Regions from separate parts of the Nonomuraea sp. NPDC050790 genome, predicted to be linked through region 1. Evidence: riboswitches for the same ligand, from Rfam matches in the RefSeq annotation. Region 1 holds a riboswitch; each other region holds the start of a gene.
What was found. Region 1 has a riboswitch for thiamine pyrophosphate ahead of thiC (phosphomethylpyrimidine synthase ThiC). Riboswitches for the same ligand answer to the same signal wherever they lie in the genome.
Positions count from the first base shown of each region.

Region 2: another riboswitch for thiamine pyrophosphate. It lies ahead of ACIBEJ_RS39355 (purine-cytosine permease family protein); the one in region 1 lies ahead of thiC (phosphomethylpyrimidine synthase ThiC).
Region 3: another riboswitch for thiamine pyrophosphate. It lies ahead of thiO (glycine oxidase ThiO); the one in region 1 lies ahead of thiC (phosphomethylpyrimidine synthase ThiC).
Region 4: another riboswitch for thiamine pyrophosphate. It lies ahead of ACIBEJ_RS39725 (TenA family protein); the one in region 1 lies ahead of thiC (phosphomethylpyrimidine synthase ThiC).

Region 1 is NZ_JBITGF010000013.1:154,855-159,464, reverse strand. Features, by position in the region: gene ACIBEJ_RS46105 (protein kinase) at 1-472, opposite strand, end outside; gene ACIBEJ_RS46100 (GNAT family N-acetyltransferase) at 570-1,118, opposite strand; gene ACIBEJ_RS46095 (shikimate kinase) at 1,128-1,613, opposite strand; gene ACIBEJ_RS46090 (hypothetical protein) at 1,644-1,904, shown strand; TPP riboswitch at 1,946-2,059, shown strand; gene thiC (phosphomethylpyrimidine synthase ThiC) at 2,052-3,767, shown strand; gene ACIBEJ_RS46080 (Coagulation factor 5/8 type domain-containing protein) at 3,825-4,610, shown strand, end outside.
Region 2 is NZ_JBITGF010000009.1:137,598-142,207, forward strand. Features, by position in the region: gene ACIBEJ_RS39345 (PAS domain S-box protein) at 1-880, opposite strand, end outside; gene ACIBEJ_RS39350 (methylated-DNA--[protein]-cysteine S-methyltransferase) at 983-1,540, shown strand; gene ACIBEJ_RS39355 (purine-cytosine permease family protein) at 1,626-2,942, opposite strand; TPP riboswitch at 3,007-3,121, opposite strand; gene ACIBEJ_RS39360 (rhodanese-like domain-containing protein) at 3,198-3,521, shown strand; gene ACIBEJ_RS39365 (DUF1203 domain-containing protein) at 3,584-4,063, shown strand; gene ACIBEJ_RS39370 (Fpg/Nei family DNA glycosylase) at 4,056-4,610, opposite strand, start outside.
Region 3 is NZ_JBITGF010000005.1:502,522-507,131, reverse strand. Features, by position in the region: gene ACIBEJ_RS27575 (thiazole synthase) at 1-645, opposite strand, end outside; gene thiS (sulfur carrier protein ThiS) at 638-838, opposite strand; gene thiO (glycine oxidase ThiO) at 872-1,984, opposite strand; TPP riboswitch at 1,975-2,091, opposite strand; gene ACIBEJ_RS27560 (NAD(P)/FAD-dependent oxidoreductase) at 2,151-3,305, shown strand; gene ACIBEJ_RS27555 (Rv2175c family DNA-binding protein) at 3,336-3,710, shown strand; gene thiE (thiamine phosphate synthase) at 3,688-4,332, shown strand; gene ACIBEJ_RS27545 (polyprenyl synthetase family protein) at 4,489-4,610, opposite strand, start outside.
Region 4 is NZ_JBITGF010000009.1:203,264-207,873, forward strand. Features, by position in the region: gene ACIBEJ_RS39710 (zinc-binding dehydrogenase) at 1-863, opposite strand, end outside; gene ACIBEJ_RS39715 (TetR/AcrR family transcriptional regulator C-terminal domain-containing protein) at 882-1,529, opposite strand; gene ACIBEJ_RS39720 (hypothetical protein) at 1,595-2,101, shown strand; gene ACIBEJ_RS39725 (TenA family protein) at 2,082-2,753, opposite strand; TPP riboswitch at 2,741-2,835, opposite strand; gene ACIBEJ_RS39730 (MFS transporter) at 2,804-3,958, opposite strand; gene ACIBEJ_RS39735 (MarR family winged helix-turn-helix transcriptional regulator) at 4,074-4,577, shown strand.

The DNA of each region.
Region 1 (4,610 bases):
TCGTCCCGTCGGTGGTGCGGGCGACGCCGAAGTCGATCACCCGGGGCCCGTCGGGGCCGAGCAGCACGTTCTCCGGCTTGAGGTCGCGGTGGACCACGCCCGAGCTGTGGACGGCGGCCAGCGCGGTCGCCAGCGCGACGGCCAGCCTGAGCAGCGCGTCGCCGGCGTAGGGGCCGTGGCGCTCGACCGCCTGCCGCAGGTTGGGCCCCTCGACGAACTCGCTGACGATGTACGGCCGTTCGGCGTCCAGCCTGGCCTCGACCACGCGGGCGGTGCAGAAGGAGGCGACCCGGCCGGCCGCCGCGGCCTCCTTGGCCAGGTGCTCGCTCAGCCCGCCGTGCAGGACCTTCACCGCGAAGCGGCGGCCCTGCGCGTCGTAGGCGTCGTAGACGACACCCTGGCCGCCCGCGCCGAGCCGGCCGGCCAGCCAGTAGCCGCCAAGCCGTTCGGGGTCACCGGGCACCAAGCGCATCGTCACTGCCCCTTAGATGCGCGGGAGGCGGGATTGGTTGGCGACGCGGACGCCACAGGTCCCTCGCGCGCCTCGAGGGACCCGTGCGTCATGATCATTATGACAGGGGTTTCCACTCCGTCCGCAGCACGGACATCGTGACGGAGTCGTACCACCGGCCCTCCCACAGCAGCGCGTCGCGCAGCACGCCCTCGCGGACGAAGCCGACCTTCTCGTAGACGTGCTTGGCCCGGTCGTTGAAGTCGTAGACGCCCAGCTCGATGCGGTGCAGCGGAGTGGTGGAGAAGGCATGGGCGAGCACCAGGCGGATGGCCTCGGTGCCGTAGCCCTTGCCGAACGCCCGTGCTCCCACCAGCGCGATGCGCAGGTTGCACGACAGGTTGTCCTTGTCGAGATCGTTGAGGACGATCTCGCCGACGTACCCGTCCTCGGCCATGATCGCCAGGTCGAGCCGGTCGTCGTGGTCGCGGCGGGTGGTGTACCACTCCAGGGCCGCCTTGGGGGCGATCCCGTTGTGGGTGTGGGAGCCCGTGAGCCGGGCGACCTCCGGGTCGTCGCACAGCTCGATCAGGCCCTCGACGTGCTCGGGCCCGACGGGGACGAGCGTGACCCGATCGCCGGCGAGGGTGGGTTTGTTCGCGAACATTTCCCCAATTTATAGAGCCTCATAAATGGTTGTCGCGGTGTTTTCCGGAGTCGTGGACGAGACGTCGAGCCGCAGGTCGGCTAGCTGCTCGAAGTACCGCCCGCGGCGCGCCCGCATAGCCGAGGGCGAGAACTCCGGCCGGTGGTCGGAGGTGCGCATGCGCTGGGCCAGGATCTCGTCGGGGGCGTCCAGCCAGACCACGAAGGCGGCGCCGAGGGCCTCGCGCACCCTCGGGTCCTCCACGGTGCTGGCCGCCGCCGCGATGACCTGGGGCGGCTCGGTGAGCGCGTGGAGCACGTGCTCGGCCTCGCGCCCGTGCAGCACCTGCGCGCCCTCCGTCCGGGCGATCTCGGCGGCGCTGGCGCCGTAACGCTCGCGCAGGAAGGGGTCGCTGTCGCTGAGGGGCACGCCCAGCTCGCGGGCCAGCAGCTTGCCCACGGTCGTCTTGCCGGAGCCCATGAGCCCGATCACGACGACAGGTTTGTTCTTCGACATGGGGATAGGTGTTTCCTCTGGAGGTGCATTATGACAATCGCCGGAGGCATCATCCTCATCATGCTCGGCGCGATCCTGACCTGGGCGGTCGAGTTCGACCTCGCCGGGCTGGACATCAATGTGATCGGCGTCGTCCTCATGATCGGTGGTCTGGTCGGGTTGTTGTTCGGCCTGTACCGGATGCACGTTACCCGCCGTGTCATCCAGGAGCCGGTCTACGAGGACCCGAACGCGCGTCGGACGACGACGGTCTACGAGGAGCGTCGCCGTATCGACGAGCCGCCGCTGTAAAGGGTCTTGTGCGTACCCCGGGTCTCCGGGGTACGGTGGCGCGGTCCGAACGCGGGAGCCCGGTGCAACCGGGCTGAGAGGACGGCTGGAGCAGCCGCCGACCGCCAGAACCTGATCCGGGTAATGCCGGCGAAGGGAGTTTGCGCGATGAGCGACGCGCGCTTTTCCAAGATCCATCTCGGTGACCTGCGGGTGCCCATGCGGCGGGTGCATCTGTCGAACGGCACGGCGGTGGAGCTCTACGACACCTCCGGGCCGGCCAACACCGACATCACGCGCGGCCTGCCGCGGCTGCGGGAGGTGTGGGTGCTGGAGCGCGGTGACGTGGCGCGCTACGGCGGCCGCCAGGTGCGCCCGATCGACGACGGCTTCAAGGAGCAGGCGGCCTGGGCCCGCAGGAACACCGAGGTCTTCCCCGGCGACGGACGCAAGCCGCTGCGGGCCACAGGGGCGCCCGTGACCCAGCTCGCCTACGCCCGGCGGGGCGTCGTCACCAAGGAGATGGAGTTCGTCGCGGTCAGAGAGGGAGTGAGCCCCGAGTTCGTGCGCAAGGAGGTGGCGGCCGGCCGGGCGATCATCCCGGCCAACGTCAACCACACCGAGAGCGAGCCGATGATCATCGGCCGCAACTTCCACGTGAAGATCAACGCCAACATCGGCAACTCCGCGGTCGCCTCCTCGATCTCCGAGGAGGTGGAGAAGATGACCTGGGCCACCCGGTGGGGCGCCGACACCGTGATGGACCTGTCGACCGGGCGCGACATCCACACCACCCGCGAGTGGATCATCAGGAACGCGCCGGTGCCGATCGGGACCGTTCCGATCTACCAGGCGCTGGAGAAGGTCGGCGGCGTGGCGGCCGACCTGTCCTGGGAGGTCTACCGGGACACGCTGGTCGAGCAGTGCGAGCAGGGCGTCGACTACATGACCGTGCACGCCGGGGTGCGGCTGGCGTACGTGCCGCTGACCGCGCGGCGCAAGACCGGCATCGTCTCGCGCGGCGGCTCGATCATGGCGGCGTGGTGCCTGGCCCACCATCGCGAGAGCTTCCTGTACGAGCACTTCGAGGAGATGTGCGAGCTGCTGGCGAGCTACGACGTGGCCTTCTCGCTCGGGGACGGCCTGCGGCCCGGCTCGATCGCCGACGCCAACGACGAGGCGCAGTTCGCCGAACTGCGCACGCTGGGCGAGCTGACCCGGGTCGCCCGCGCGCACGACGTGCAGGTCATGATCGAGGGGCCGGGGCACGTGCCCATGCACAAGATCAAGGAGAACGTCGACCTGCAGCGCGAGATCTGCGACGACGCGCCCTTCTACACGCTGGGCCCGCTGGTGACCGACGTCGCGCCCGGCTACGACCACATCACCTCGGGCATCGGCGCCGCGATGATCGGCTGGTACGGCACCGCCATGCTCTGCTACGTCACCCCGAAAGAGCACCTGGGCCTGCCCGACAAGGACGATGTCAAGACCGGGGTCATCACCTACAAGATCGCGGCCCACGCGGCGGACCTCGCCAAGGGCCACCCGAGGGCGCAGGAGTGGGACGACGCGCTGTCGGAGGCCCGCTTCGAGTTCCGCTGGGAGGACCAGTTCGACCTGTCGCTGGACCCGGAGACGGCGCGGTCGTTCCACGACCAGACCCTGCCGGCCGAGCCCGCCAAGACCGCGCATTTCTGCAGTATGTGCGGGCCGAAGTTCTGTTCGATGAAGATCACCCATGATGTCCGGAAATATGCGGAGGAGCATGGACTTACGGACTCCGCGGCCATCCAGGCGGGGATGGCGGAGAAGGCGGTGGAGTTCACCGAACGGGGCGGCGAGGTCTATGTCCGGGGCGGAAATCCGGCGGACCCAAAATAGCGAGTAGGACTCATATTGGGTCTTGACTGGCGTGTGTAAGGAGCCCACGCTGAGGGCGTGATCAGCCGCATACTCGCCGTCCTGGTCGCCATCGCCCTGCTCGCGTTACCCGCCCCCGCGTTATCCCGCAGCGAGCAGCCCGTGAGCGGCTTCATCGACGCGCACAGCCACCTCATGTCCTACGAAGCCTTCGGCGGCAAGCTGCTCTGCGGCAAGCCGTTCGACCCGGGCGGCATCGCCAGGGCGCTGGTCGACTGCCTCGACCACTTCCCGAACGGTGAAGCCGCCTGGTTCGAGAACTTCACCCGCACCGGCCGGCCGACCGGCACCCATGACCCGGTCGGCTGGCCCACGTTCCGTAGCTGGCCGGCCCACGACTCCCTCACCCACCAGCAGGCGTACTACACGTGGATCGAGCGCGCCTGGCGCGGCGGGCTGCGGATCATGGTCAACGACCTCGTGGCCAACCGGCAGCTCTGCGAGATCTACCCGCTGAAGACCAACCCCTGTGACGAGATGGGCTCCATCCGGCTGGAGGCCCGCCGTACCTTCGAGATGCAGGACTACATCGACCAGCAGAGCGGCGGCCCCGGCCAGGGCTGGTTCCGCGTGGTCAGGAGCCCGGCCGAGGCCCGCTCGGTCATCGCCGCTGGGAAGCTGGCCGTGGTGCTCGGCATCGAGACCTCCGAGCCGTTCGGCTGCCGCCAGACACTCGGCATCCCGCACTGCACGAAGGCGCAGATCGACCGGGGCCTGGACGAGATGTACGAACTCGGCGTCCGCTCCATGTTCGTCTGCCACAAGTACGACAACGCCCTGTGCGGCGTGCGCTTCGACTCCGGC
Region 2 (4,610 bases), on a different contig from region 1:
GCTCGTGCGCCCGCTGGCGTACCGCGTCCTGGTAGGCCATCGCGTTGCCGACCGCGATCCCGGCGTGCCCCGCGAGCAGCTCCAGCAGCTCCAGCTCGACGTGCCCCGGCTTGTGGTCGGCGAACAGCGCGTACAGCGCCCCGTACGGCCGGCCGCCCACCGCCGCCACGCCGAGCGCGATCGTGTGCAGTCCGGGCAGCCGGGCCCAGACCAGGTCGCCGAGCCCGTGGGACTCCAGCAGGACGGTCCTGCCGGTGCGTAAGAGCTTGCCGACCAGGCTGTTGCGCATGTCGGCCGTGGTGTCCTTCAGCGACTCCGGCAACTGGTGCACGCTCACCAGGCGCAGCCGTTCCCCCTCGATCAGCACGAAACCGCCCGCGTCCGCGCCGGTCAGCTCGGTGAGGCTGGCGGCGATGCGGTCGAGTACGGCGGGCAGCTCCAGCTCGGAGTTGATGTCGCCCACCACGTCGTTGAGCCGGCGCACCAGCCGCTCGCGACGCGCCACGCGCACCCGCGCGCCCTCGTCCTCCTGCGTCAGGTGGTGCACGCAGACGTACCCGGCCACCGCGCTGCCCTGGAGCAGCGCGCTGGTGTCGATGCGCACGTCCAGCAGGCTCCCGTCGCGGCGGAAACGCTTGGTGTGCAGCGAGACCTGGCCGCCGGTGCGCACGCGTTCGAGCACCGCGTTGTGCTCGGCGGTCAGCTCCGCCGGCACGATCGGGGCCCGGCGTCCGACGATCTCCGCGGCCGTCCAGCCGAAGAGCCGCTCGGCCGCGGGGTTCCAGTGGAGCACCGTCTGGTCCCGGTCGAGGGCGATGATCGCGTTCGGGGAACTGGCGAGCACCACGGCGGCGAGGTCGTCGTCACTACCTGCCCGCATGTCTCCCACATCTCCATAGTGCCCGTGGCGGGGTGCTTCCGTCGGGCGATCCGTCCGATACGCTGCGGTCACGGGTTCCCAGGTGGCGAAGTGGGTGAGGGTATGTCGAGCGGTGACCTCGATGCCCTGCTCCGCGTGACCTCCTCGACCTACCGCAGCGACGAGCCGCCCGACGTCGCCTTCGGCCTCTACCAGGGCGCGGTCGGCGCCCTCGTGCTCGCCGTGACCGCCCGCGGGGTCGTGACCTGCAGTTTCGACGAGGAGAACACGGTCTTCGAGCGGGTCGCCAGGCAGTTCGGCTCCTTCATCGGGCCCGACGCCGCCCGGCTCGACCCGGTGCGCCGCGAGCTCGACGCGTACTTCTCCGGCCGCCTGCGCACGTTCACCACGCCGGTGGACCTCACCCTCGCCACGCCGTTCGCCAGGACGGTTCTGCAGAAGATGATGGCGGTGCCGTACGGGACGACCACGACCTACGGCGAGATCGCCGAGCGCATCGGCCGGCCGCGCGCGCTGCGGGCGGTCGGGAACGCGCTCGCCGAGAACCCCGTCTGCGTGATCGTCCCGTGTCACCGGATCGTGCAGGCCGACGGCGGGCTCGGCGACTACGCCGGGGGCGCCGCCGCCAAGCGCCACCTCCTGACCGTCGAGAGCCGCTGACGGGCCGCCGAGAGCCGCTGACCGACCTTCGAGAGCCACTGACCGACCGTCGAGAGCCACTGACCGAACGGCGAGAGCCGCGGGCTCACTTCGCCCGCTCCCGCCCGCGCGCGCCGCCGAGCAGCCCGACCAGCAGCGTCACCAGCGCCGCCACGATGGCGCCGCCGAGCGCGCCGTTCATCCACGGCTGGCGTACGGCCTCGCGCAACGACAGCCAGATCCCGTCCCACGCCGCGACCGTGGGCGTGCCCGTGGTCACCCAGTAGGCCGCGAAGCCCAGCGCCCAGGGGATCAGCATCGACCAGCGGGCCGGCGCGTCCTCCGCGGTGTTCCACCGGGCGTGGCCGCCGAGCAGGAAGTAGTCGACCGCGAGCACCGCGAACATCGGCACGAAGACCGCGCCGATCACCCCGAGAAACGCGCCGTAGGAGGTGACGTCCACGGCCAGCGCGATCGCGATCGTCAGCACGCCGATGACGGTGGAGAAGATCCGCCGGTCCACCCTGGGCATGAGGTTCTGCAGGGAGACGGTCGTGGAGTAGACGTTCGCGAACGACTGGTCGGTCTCGCGCAGCACCAGGACGGCGAAGAACAGCGCGCCCAGCGGCGCCGCCACGAACGGCGCGAACACCGCGGTCGAGTCGGCCGTGACCGCCGCGGACCCCGCCAGCGCGACCGCGTAGACACCCAGGCCCAGGCAGGCGATCTGGGCCAGCGTGTAGCCGCCCACGACGCCGGTGAAGGCGGCCCTGCTGGAGCGCGAGTGCCGGGCGAAGTCGGCGGCGAGCGGCACCCACGAGATCGACAGCGCGATCACGTAGTCGACGGCCGGCGCGAACGCGCTCCAGTCGCCGCCGGTCTGCGGCGTGGCCTTGCCCAGGAAGTCCACCGCGAACCAGATCATCGCCAGGATCACCGCGATCGTCACGTACCTGCGCAGCAGCCTGATCGCGCCCAGCGGCCAGATCGTCAGCGCCGTGGTGACCGCTCCGGCGACGAGCACCCATACCGCGTACGGCACCGCCGTACCGAAGATGGCCATCGCGCCGTTGGAGATGACCCAGAGCTCGAACGCGCCCCAGCCGACCATCTGGACGATGTTGAGCACGGTCGGGATGTACGACAGCTTCGCCCCGAACAGCCCGCGCAGCAGGACCATGGCCGGTTTGCCCGTCTGGGTGCCGGGGATGGCCGACAGGCCCACCATGGCGGTGCCGATGAGGCTGCCGACCGCGGTGGCGGTGAGCGCCGCGGCCAGGCTCAGCGGCGCGTCGCCGAGGGGGTTGAGCAGCAGCAGCGCGCCGGAGAAGCCCAGCAGGCTGACCGCGAGGTTGGCCCACAGCGCGCCCTGGTCGAGCACGCCGAGGGTTTTCGGCGTGGCCCCGTCCAGGGTCAGGGCCACCTCCGAGTGGTGAGATCCCTCCGAGTTGTGTGATCCCTCCGAGTTGTGTGATCCATCGACGACACGCGTCATCGTGAACGCTCCCTACGCCGGCATTACCCGGTCAGGTTCATGCGGTCGGCAATGCGTGGGGATTGCCCTCTCAGCCCGGCCGTGCCCGAGCTCCCGCGCTTATGTAAGTTTCGAGCGGATTATGCCATCCGGCCGGAAACTGGCAAGACACGGGGCGGTCTCGGGGCCTGGGAGAATGGGTGCATGACGGTTCCTGAGATCGAGGCGAAGGACGTGCCCGCGGGCGCGTACCTGCTCGACGTGCGTGAGCAGGGCGAGTGGGTGGCGGGGCACGCTCCTGATGCGGTGCACATCCCCATGGGCGAGTTGCAGGCCCGTCTCGACGAGGTTCCCGCGGGGCAGCCCGTCTACGTGGTGTGCCGGGTCGGCGGGCGTTCGGCGCACGCGGCGGCCTGGCTCAACCACGTCGGCCGCGAGGCGGTCAACGTCGGCGGCGGCATGCAGTCGTGGGAGGCGGCCAGGCTGCCGATGGTGAGCGAGAGCGGCCAGGAGCCGTTCGTGGCCTGAATCCCGATTGCCGGGTCCGACCGCCGCCAGCGTTCCAGGGCGGGGCGGGAGAGCATCGGGACATGGAATACGAGATCAGAGCGATCGACCCGGTGATCGTGCGGGAGCTGCTCCGGGCCGACGACGCGGGCAGGGCGCCCGTCTTCAGCGTTGACGAGGAGGGCGGCGCGCCGCTGCGGTGCTGTCTGCGCAAGGCGGCGGCGGGCGATCGGATCGCCCTGGTGTCGTACGCGCCGTTGCGCCGCTGGGCCGCCGAGACCGGCGCCCACCCCGGGCCCTACGACGAACTGGGCCCGATCTTCGTCCACGCCGAGCCGTGCGCGGGCCCGGACTCGGCCGGTTGGCCCGCCGCCCACACCGCCCACCGGGTCCTGCGCGCCTACACCTCGGAAGGCCGCATCCACGGCGGACGGCTCCTGCCCGAGGGCGCCGACCCGCAGGTGGCGCTCAAGGAGGTGCTGTCCGACCCCGAGGTGGCCATGGTCCACGTACGGGCGGTCGAGTACGGCTGCTACCACTTCGCCGCCCACCGGGCTACTTGAGCAGTTTCGACATCCGCCGGTCGGCCAGCGGCTTGCCGCCGGTCTGGCAGGTCGGGCAGTACTGCAGCGAGGAGTCGGCGAACGAGACCTCCCTGATGGTGTCGCCGCACACGTCGCAGGGCTGACCGGCCCGGTTGTGCACGCGCAGGCCGGACTTCTTCTCCGCCTTGAGGTCCTTGGCCGCCACCCCGTGCGCCCGCTCGACCGCCTCGCGCAGCGTGGTGACGATCGCCTCGTGCAGGTCGGCCACCTGCGCGTCGGTCAGCGTGGCCGCGATCTTGAACGGGGACATCTTGGCCGCGTGCAGCACCTCGTCGGAGTAGGCGTTGCCGATGCCCGCGATCACCTTCTGATCGCGCAGAAGACCCTTGATCTGGGTACGGTTGCCACCCAAGATCCCCTTCAGCACGTCCACGGTGAAGGTGTCGGCCAGCGGGTCGGGGCCGAGCGCGGCGATGCCCGGCACCTCGTCCGGATTTTTCGTGACATAGACGGCGAGGCGCTTCTGCGTGCCCGCCTCGGTCAGCTCGAACCCCGGCGCCAGGCC
Region 3 (4,610 bases), on a different contig from region 1:
GTCGGGCCGCTGCGCCCTGGTGACGGCGGTGGCCAGGAGCACCGCGTCGCAGCCCAGCTCCATCGCGAGGGCGGCGTCGCTGGCCGTGCCGATCCCGGCGTCCAGGATGACCGGCACCGAGGCGGCCTCGACGATGAGCTCGATGTTGTGCGGGTTGCGGATGCCGAGCCCCGAGCCGATGGGCGCGCCGAGCGGCATGACCGCCGCGCAGCCGGCCTGTTCGAGCCGCCGGGCCAGCGCGGGGTCGTCGCCGATGTAGGGCAGCACCACGAACCCGTCGGCGACCAGCCGCTCCGCCGCGTCGAAGGTCTCGATCGGGTCGGGCAGCAGCGTGCGCTCGTCGGCGATGACCTCCAGCTTGACCCAGTTGGTGCCGAGCGCCTCGCGGGCGAGCCTCGCGGTCAGCACGGCCTCGCCCGCCGTGAAGCACCCGGCGGTGTTGGGCAGCACCTTGATGCCGCGCTCGCGCAGCACGTCGAGCACGGAGCCGGGCGCGGACGGGTCGAGCCGCCGCATCGCCACCGTGGTCAGCTCGGTGCCCGAGGCGGCCAGCGCCTGGTCGAGCACCTCCAGCGAGGGGGCGCCGCCGGTGCCCATGATGAGGCGGGAGGCGAATTTCTCCCCGCCGATGATCAGCTCATCCACCCTGCACCGCCGTGAGCACCTCGACCCGGTCGAGCTCGGCCAGCGCCGTGGTCTCCCACGAGCCGCGCGTGACCACCTCGTCGTTCACGGCCACCGCGACGCCCGTGGTGGCCGTCGTCAGCGTCCGTACGGCCTGCGCCACCGTGGTCCCGTGGGGCACCTCATGGGCGGCCCCGTTGATCGTCACATTCATGAAATATCCCCCTTCGGGATGAAAAATGCCTGTTCAGGCGGCGAACCGGCCGGGAGCACACAACGGCGCCAGCTCTTCCTCCTCGCCCGTCAACAGGGCGGCCGTCAGCGGGGCCAGCAGCACCCCGCCGCGATGGTGCCCGGTGGCCAGCAGCAGCCCCGGCTCGCCGCCGGGACCGATGAGGGGCAGGTTGTCCGGCGTGCCGGGACGCAGCCCCGCCACCACCTCCGCCAGTTCGAGCTCGGTCACCCCCGGCACCAGCTCGCGGGCGTCGCGCAGCAGCTCGTACACCCCGCCCGCGGTCACCCGGGTGTCGAACCCCAGCTCCTCCTGCGTGGCCCCCACGACCAGCTCTCCGTCGCCGCGCGGCACCAGGTAGACGGGCAGCCCGTGCACCATGCCGCGCACGCACCTGCCCAGCAGCGGCCGCGGCGAGCGCAGGCGCAGGATCTGCCCCTTCACCGGCCGCACCGGCACCTCGGCCAGCGCGCCGCTCCACGCCCCCGCCGCCAGCACCACCCGCTCCGCGCGCAGCTCCTCCGGGTACGGCCCGCCGCCCGCCTCACCCGGGCCCAGCCGTACCCCCTGGACGCCCTCATCGCCCCGCAGCAGCTCGCGCACGCGCGCCCGCACCATCGGGACCCCGAGGCGCTCCAGAGCGGCCAGGAGCGCGGCGGCGACCCTGCGCGGGTCCACCCAGGCGTCGCCGGGCGCCAGGAGCCCGCCGCGCACCGACGGCGCGAGCATGGGCTCCAGGCGGCGGCATTCGCGCCCGCTGAGCCGCTCGACCCGGAGCCCCAGCTTCTCCATGAAGGCCGCGGTCTCCTCCAGGGCCGCCAGGTCGTCGGCGCCGAAGGCCACGTCGAGCGTGCCGTCGGCGCGGTAGTCGAGGGCACCGGAGCCGAGGCCCGCCTCGGCGGCCAGTTCCGCGGCGAACGCGGGCCAGCGCGCGAGGGAGGCCGCGCCCAGGCGCAGCAGCGGTTCCTCGGTGAAGGTGACCTCGCTGACCGGCGCGAGCATCCCCGCGGCGGCATGGGTGGCGCCGGAGACGGGCGCCGGGTCGACGACGGTGACGGGCCGTCCCGAGCGGGCCAGGCGCCAGGCCGCGCTCAGCCCGACGACGCCCCCGCCCACGATCACGTCCATGATCCGCTCCCTACGCCGGCATGATCCGGATCAGGTGTCTTACGGTCGAAGGCCCGATGAAGCCTTCCTCTCAGTCCGGTTAAGGCCGGACTCCCGCGCGTCTTACGGCCCCCACCCTACGGCCTCGCCCGGCACACCCGCGAATGACCCCGGTATCGTCGGAACCGTGGATCACGTCGTGGTGGTGGGAGCCGGCCTGGCCGGAGTGCGCAGCGTCGAGTCGCTGCGCGGGCGCGGGTTCGAGGGAAGGGTCACCCTCCTCGGCGAGGAGCGGCACCGGCCATACGACCGTCCACCGCTGTCGAAGGCGGTCCTGCTCGGCACGAGCGACGACAGCTTCGTCGACACCGACCTGGCCGCGCTGCGCGTCGACTTCCGTCCCGGCGTCGCCGCGAAGTCCCTGCGCGAGGGCCTGGTGGAGACCACCGAGGGCGAGCTGCCCTACGACGGCCTGGTGATCGCCACCGGCTCCGAGCCGATCCGGCTGCCGGGGGAGGGCCCCCAGCTCGTGCTGCGCACGCTCGACGACGCCCACGTGCTGCGCGCCGCCCTGGTGCCCGGCGCGCACGTCGTGGTGGCGGGCGCGGGCTGGATCGGCGCCGAGGTGGCGACCGCGGCGCGCAAGGCGGGCTGCGAGGTCACCGTGATCGAGGCCGCCGCGACGCCGCTCTCGCACGCGATCGGCGAGATGGGCGCGCTCACCCTGCCCTGGTACGAGGGCGTGGACCTGCGCCTGGACACGATGGTCAGCGAGGTCGTCGAGGGCGGCGTGGAGCTGGTCGGCGGCGAGTTCGTGCCCGCGCACGTCGTGGTCTCCGGCATCGGCGCCCGCCCGGTCCTGGAATGGCTCGCCGACGCCGACATCGACCTGCACAACGGCGTCGTCACCGACGAGCACCTGCGCACGTCGCTGCCCGGCGTGGTGGCCGTCGGCGACTGCGCCAACTGGTGGTCACGCCGCTTCCAGACCCGGATGCGCGTCGAACACTGGGACACCGCGCTCAACGCCCCCGACGTCGCCGCCGCCACCCTGATGGGGGAGAAGGCCGTCTACGACCCGGTGCCGTACTTCTGGTCGGAGCAGTTCGGCCACATGCTGCAGTACGCCGGCTACCACCGCGCCGGCGCCCGCGTCGTCCACCGCGAGGGGCCCAAGTGGTCGGCGGTGTGGCTGACCTCGGAGGACCGGATCACCGCCGTCCTGGCCGCCGACCGGCCCCGCGACCTCGTGCAGGGCCGTCGTCTCATCGAAGCCGGCGCCCGTCTTGATGTGGAACGCCTGGTAGATCCGGATGTCGCCCTACGGGATTGTGTTGTTTGAGCAAGCGCGGCATGTGGTAGTTGTGGTTTCGTGACGCTTTCTGTTGCACAGATCGACCGGGAGACCGACCAGCTCGTCAGCGAGTGGCTCACTCTCCCCGAAGTGGCCGCGCGCATGGATCTCACGATCGGACGGGCCAAGCAGCTCCTCAAAGACCACAAGCTCCTCGGCGTACGGCGAGGCAGCGGCGGGCCCCAGGTGCCCGCGGTCTTCCTCGACGGAAAGGAAGTGATGAAGGGCCTGCCCGGCACGCTCACCGTGCTGCAGGACGCCGGCTACGACGAAGTCGAAGCCCTGCGCTGGCTCTTCACCCCAGACGAATCACTGCCGGGATCGCCCGTCGACGCGATCAAGGCCGGTCGGCACACGGAGGTCAAGCGGCGTGCCCAGGCCCTCGGTTTCTGAGGCCCGCCTCTACCTCTGCACCGACGGGCGGCGAGGACGCGGCGACCTGGCCGACTTCCTCGACGCCGTGCTGGCCAACGGCGTGGACATCGTCCAGTTGCGGGAGAAGGGACTCGAGGCGCGCGAAGAGCTCGCGCTGCTCGAGGTCTTCCGCGACGCCTGCGACCGGCACGGCAAGCTGCTCGCCGTCAACGACCGGGCCGACGTCGCCTTCGCGGCCCGCCCAGACGTGCTCCACCTGGGGCAGGACGACCTTCCCGTGACGGTCGCGCGAGAGATCCTCGGCGACGACATCGTCATCGGACGGTCCACCCACTCCGCCGCGGAGGCTTCCGCCGCCGCGGTGGAGCCGGGCGTCGACTACTACTGCTGCGGCCCGATCTGGCCGACGCCGACCAAGCCGGGACGCCACGCGCCCGGACCCGCGCTGCTGCGGCACGCGGCGGCGCTCGGCACGGACCGGCCGTGGTTCGGCATCGGCGGCATCGACCTGGACAACCTCGACGAGGTGCTCTCCTACGGGGTGCGCCGGGCCGTGGTCGTCCGCGCCGTCACCGAGGCCGACGACCCGGGCGCCGCGGCGGCCGAGTTCGCCAAGCGCCTGGCCGGCGCGGCTTCCTGACGCGGTAGGGCTTGGGGCCGAGACCGTACGCGGTGCGGCTGTCTGCCGAGGGATCGGCGGGCAGCCGCACGCGCCGCCGAGGCCGACGTCGCCCCAAGCCGTCTCCGCCCGTACCGACCGTGTGTGGTCGCCGATCAGCGCCCGGGTCGCGAAAGGTCAGGACTTGCGGGTGGTGGCGGCGACGGCCAGCCCGTCCAGCGCCGCCCGCGCCTCCTGCGTGATCGGGGCCCTGGCCAGCGCCGCGAGCGCCTCGTCCAGGTAGGACGCGATCAGGTCCT
Region 4 (4,610 bases), on a different contig from region 1:
GTCATGACGCCCTTCGCGGCCCGATCGAGCGCCTCGGCCAGCATCTCGCGGACCTTGTCCTGCGGCGGCGGGCCCGACTCCAGCGCGTTGTGCACGCGCACGCGGCGCCGCTCGGCGACTTCCGGGTCGATCCGGGCGAAGTCCCCGCCGGAGCTGCCGTAGGAGATGAACCGCCCGCCGTCCGCGGCCGCCTCGAAGGCAGCGAGGCCGAGCTCCCCGCCGACGCCGTCGAAGACGAGGTCGGCGCCGCCGGTGGCCGCGCGCACACGCTGCTGCCAGCCCTCTTCGGAGTAGTCGACGACGACCTCGGCGCCCTGCTCGCGGGCCAGGTCCAGCTTGCGCTCGCCCCGCGCCGCGGCGGCCACCCTGGCTCCGGCGTCGCGGGCCAGTTGTACCAGGAGCGATCCCGCCCCGCCGGACGCCGCGGTGACCAGGACCCACTCGCCCTTCCTGATCGCGCCGTGCCCGGCCAGCATCAGCGCCGTCACCCCGTCATGCAGGACGGCCGCCGCCTCCCGGAACCCCAGCTTGTCCGGCATCGCGACCACCTCGCCGGCCGAGGCGACGATCCGCTCGGCGTAGCCCGTGGACGACCTGGCCACCACCCGCCGTCCGACCCAGGCCGGATCGACGCCGTCGCCGACGGCCGAGACCACGCCCGCGCCGCCACCGCCCGGCACGTAGGGCACCTCGCGCGGGAACCAGTCGCCGCCCCAACCGGCGCGCAGCAGGGTGTCCAGGTAGATGACGTCGGCGACGGCCAGGTCCACGACCATCTCGCCCGCGCCGGGGACGGGGTCGGGCACCTCGACGGGCGTCAGGACATCGGGGCCGCCGAACTCTCGCACATGAATCGCTCTCATGCCCCCTACCCTTCAACCTCAAGCGAGCTTGAGGTCAAGCCCGTCGAGCAGCGCCGCCAGACCGAACTCGAAGAGATCGCCACCGGTGGGGTGATCGGGCTGGAGGCGGGCCCGCAGGCGAGGGAAGCTCCGGGCGATCTCGACCATGTCCGCCTCCGCCCGGCTCATCCGCTTCTCCTCGTCGGCGCCCGCGCGGCGTACCTTCGCGCGCAGGGCGGACTCGGCCGCCTCTCCCTGGGCCGCGCCGAGCACGAACATCAGGACCGAGGCGGCGGCCTGGTCCGCCTGCGCACCCTCGAATCCGGCCGACTCGTAGACGGCCAGGCAGTGGTCGTCGTAGCGGGCCTTGTTGGGGCCGTAGACGACGTGGGTGCTCATGGCGGGGATCAGCCAGAAGTGGCGCACGACCATCCGGTGGGCGCCGCGGGCGAGTTCGGCGGCGGCCTCGCGCCAGCCCGTGACCGCCGGGTCGGGCAGCCCGATCTCGCCGAAAACGTGGTCGGCGGCCAGCTCGACCAGCCGATCCTTGTTCTCGACGTGGTAGTACATGGCGGTCGCGGCCGAGTCGAGCTGGACACCGAGCCGCCGCATGTTCAGACCGGCCACGCCCTCGGCGTCCAGGACCTCGACGGCGGCCAGGACGATCTGCTCCTTGGTGAGCGACATGACGCCACCCTATTGCACTTTGTTCAACTCATCGGTTTTACTAAGTTCAAATCGAGGAGGCACACATGAGAACCCGTATCGCCGCAGTGATCCAGTTGCTCACCGCGGTCCCGTTCCTGCTGGGGATCTACACCGTGACCAGGTACGGCGCCGCCGCCCAGCGGGCCGCAGAGGCCGAGATGGGCCGCCAGGGCAAGTCCGTGGAACTGCTGAGCGGCAACGGCATCAGCTTCGCCGGCAGCGAGGGCCTGGCGGTCGTGATCGTCGTGATCCTGGCGGCCCTGGCGCTGCTCAACCTGGCCGGCAGGCGGATCGGCCGGATCCTGTCCTGGATCTTCCAGCCGATCCTGCTCGTCCTCGGTCTCGTGATCATCCCCAGTCAGGTCTTCACGGCCAGGTTCCTGGAGCCCGTGCTCCCCGGCGTGGACGCGCACGCTCTGGTGGCGGCCGCCCTGGGCGCCATGCCTGCCTGGTCGACGGCCGTGAGCTGGGCCAAGTTGCTGCTCACGACCGTGGGGTCGATCGTCGTGGTGGTGCTTCTGATCCGGTCGGCTAGAGCCACTTCGCGGTAGGCCAGGTCTCCAGTTGCCAGGCGCTGTCCCAGAACATCCACTCGAACTCCGCCGCCTTCACGAAGGCCGCCCGCATCTGCTCCAGCAGCGCGGGGCCGGCCTCCCCGGCCAGGCGGTCGGTGATCTGCTTGGCCCGCGTCACCGACGCCGCGTAGGCGGGGTCGGCGTAGGTGGCGATCCAGGCGCGGTAGGGGTGGGTCTCGGAACTGCGGCCCACCAGCGCGGTGCCGACGTCCTCGTAGATCCAGAAGCAGGGCAGCACCGCCGCCGCCAGCACCGGGTAGGGGGCCGACAGCGCGGTGGCCTGGAGCCAGGAGGAGTAGCCGAGGGCCGTGGGCGAGGTGGGCACGCCGGTCAGGTCGGCGGCCGTCAGGCCGTACTGCTCGATGTAGCCCTCGTGGAGGGTGCGCTCGGCGGCGATGGCGTCGTGGGCGGCCTGCGACCAGAACGCCATCTCGTCCGGGTCGGCGGCCCTGACGGCGGCGGTGGCCAGGGCCTTGGCGAACGCCTCCAGGTAGCGGGCGTCCTGGACGATGTAGAAGGCGAAGCGCTCGCGGGAGAGCGTGCCGTCGCCCAGGGCGGTGTTGAACGGGTGCTCGTGGATGGCCCGCAGCAGGCCGGCGGTTTGGGTCCAGACGTCGTCGGTGAACACGACAGTCCCTTCGCTAGTCCGAACTAGATCAGGTTCGACGGGTTTCGATCTCAGCCCTTGGCGGGCACCCCGCGTCGCGCGCTCACAGTAACAGCCGCCAGTGCGGTGAGGCCCATCAGGAGGGCGCCGAACCACAGGGCCCCGGTGACGGCCAGGTTGTCGGCCACGATGCCGCCGAACGCGGCGCCGAAGGCGATGGCCAGGTTGAAGACGGTGGTGTTGAGGGCGGTCGCCGCCTCGGCCGAGGCGCCGGCGCCCTGGAGGATCCAGGTCTGCACGGCCACGGGGGCGCCGCCGTAGGCCAGGCCCCAGATGAGCAGGAGGATCGAGCCGGTCACGGGCGTGGTGCCGGCGAAGGGGAAGATCACCATGATCACGGCCAGGGTGGCGCTGAGCGTGACGACCCTGCGCCTGACGTTCCACGAGGAGCCGACGAAGGTGCCGACGACCCCGGCGACGCCGAAGCCGAGCAGGATCGGCCCGATCAGGTCGGCGGGCACGCCGGAGACGTCCTGCAGGATCGGGCTGATGAAGGTGAAGGCCGCGTACTGGCCGGCGACCACGAGGAACGTGGAGATGACGGCGGCGCGGACCACGGGGTTGGCGAACTGGCGGGGCAGTTCGCGCAGGCGGACGGGGGCGGTGGCGGGGATGCGCGGCAGCAGCCACAGCAGCGCGCCCACCACCAGCAGGGCCAGCACGCCGACGGCGGCGAAGGCGACCCGCCAGTCGGTGAGGCCGCCGATGAGCGTCCCGGCGGGGACGCCGAGCACGTTGGCCGCGGTCGCGCCGCCGAAGGCCAGCGAGGTGGCCCGCGGGACGTGGCGTTCCGGCACCAGCCGTACGGCGATGCCCGCCGCCAGCGCCCAGAACCCGCCGATCCCGATCCCCACCAGGAACCGCGAGGCCAGCATGACGGCGAAGTTCGGCGCCACCACGGAGACCGCGTTGGCCACGACCATCAGGCCGAGCAACCCGATCAGCACGGTACGCCGGTCGAGCCGCCCGATCGCCACCGGCAGCAGGGGCGCGGTGGCGGAGGCGACCAGGCCGGGCACGGTCACCATGAGCCCGGCGGCGCCCTCGGAGACGTTCAGCGACCCGCCGATGGCGGTGAGCAGGCCCACGGGCAACTGCTCCACCGTGACCATGGCGAAGGTGCCCACGGCCACGGCGGCCACGGCCAGCCATTCCTTCAGTGACACATCTTCTCGCGTGGCAATGGACACGCCGATCACCTCTCATTGATAATCTCAACGTTGAGATATCATCACCTTATTGTGTGAACGTCAAGTCTGTGAACGTTAAGAGGTTTCGCCCATGAGCGACGCGGTGGACATGCTGCTGGCCCAGTGGAAGAGGGAGCGCCCCGACATCGACCCCTCCCCGATGGGGATCATCGGCCGGATCTCCCGGCTCAGCCTGCTGTTCGGCGGCGAGCTCAAGGCGTTCTTCCAGGAGCACGGGCTGGAGCGGTGGGAGTTCGACGTGCTGGCCACGCTGCGCAGGTCCGGTGCGCCGTACGAGCTGAGCGCGGGGGAACTGCTCAAGGCGGCCATGGTCACCTCGGGCGCGATCACCAACAGGATCGACCGCATGGAGGCCAAGGATCTCGTCGAACGCGTCAGGGACAGCGGCGACCGCCGGTCGGTCCGCATCAGGCTCACGCCGCGCGGGCTGGAGACGGTTGACGGGCTCGTCGGCAAGCACGTGGACAACGAGGAGCGTCTGCTGGCCGCGCTCGGACCGGCCGAGCGCGAACAACTGGCCGGGCTGCTGCGCACCTTGCTGGAGTCGCTGGGAGACACCAGCCTGGTAGAATGACAACGAAGAAGGCCGCTTCCCGTGATCTCGGGG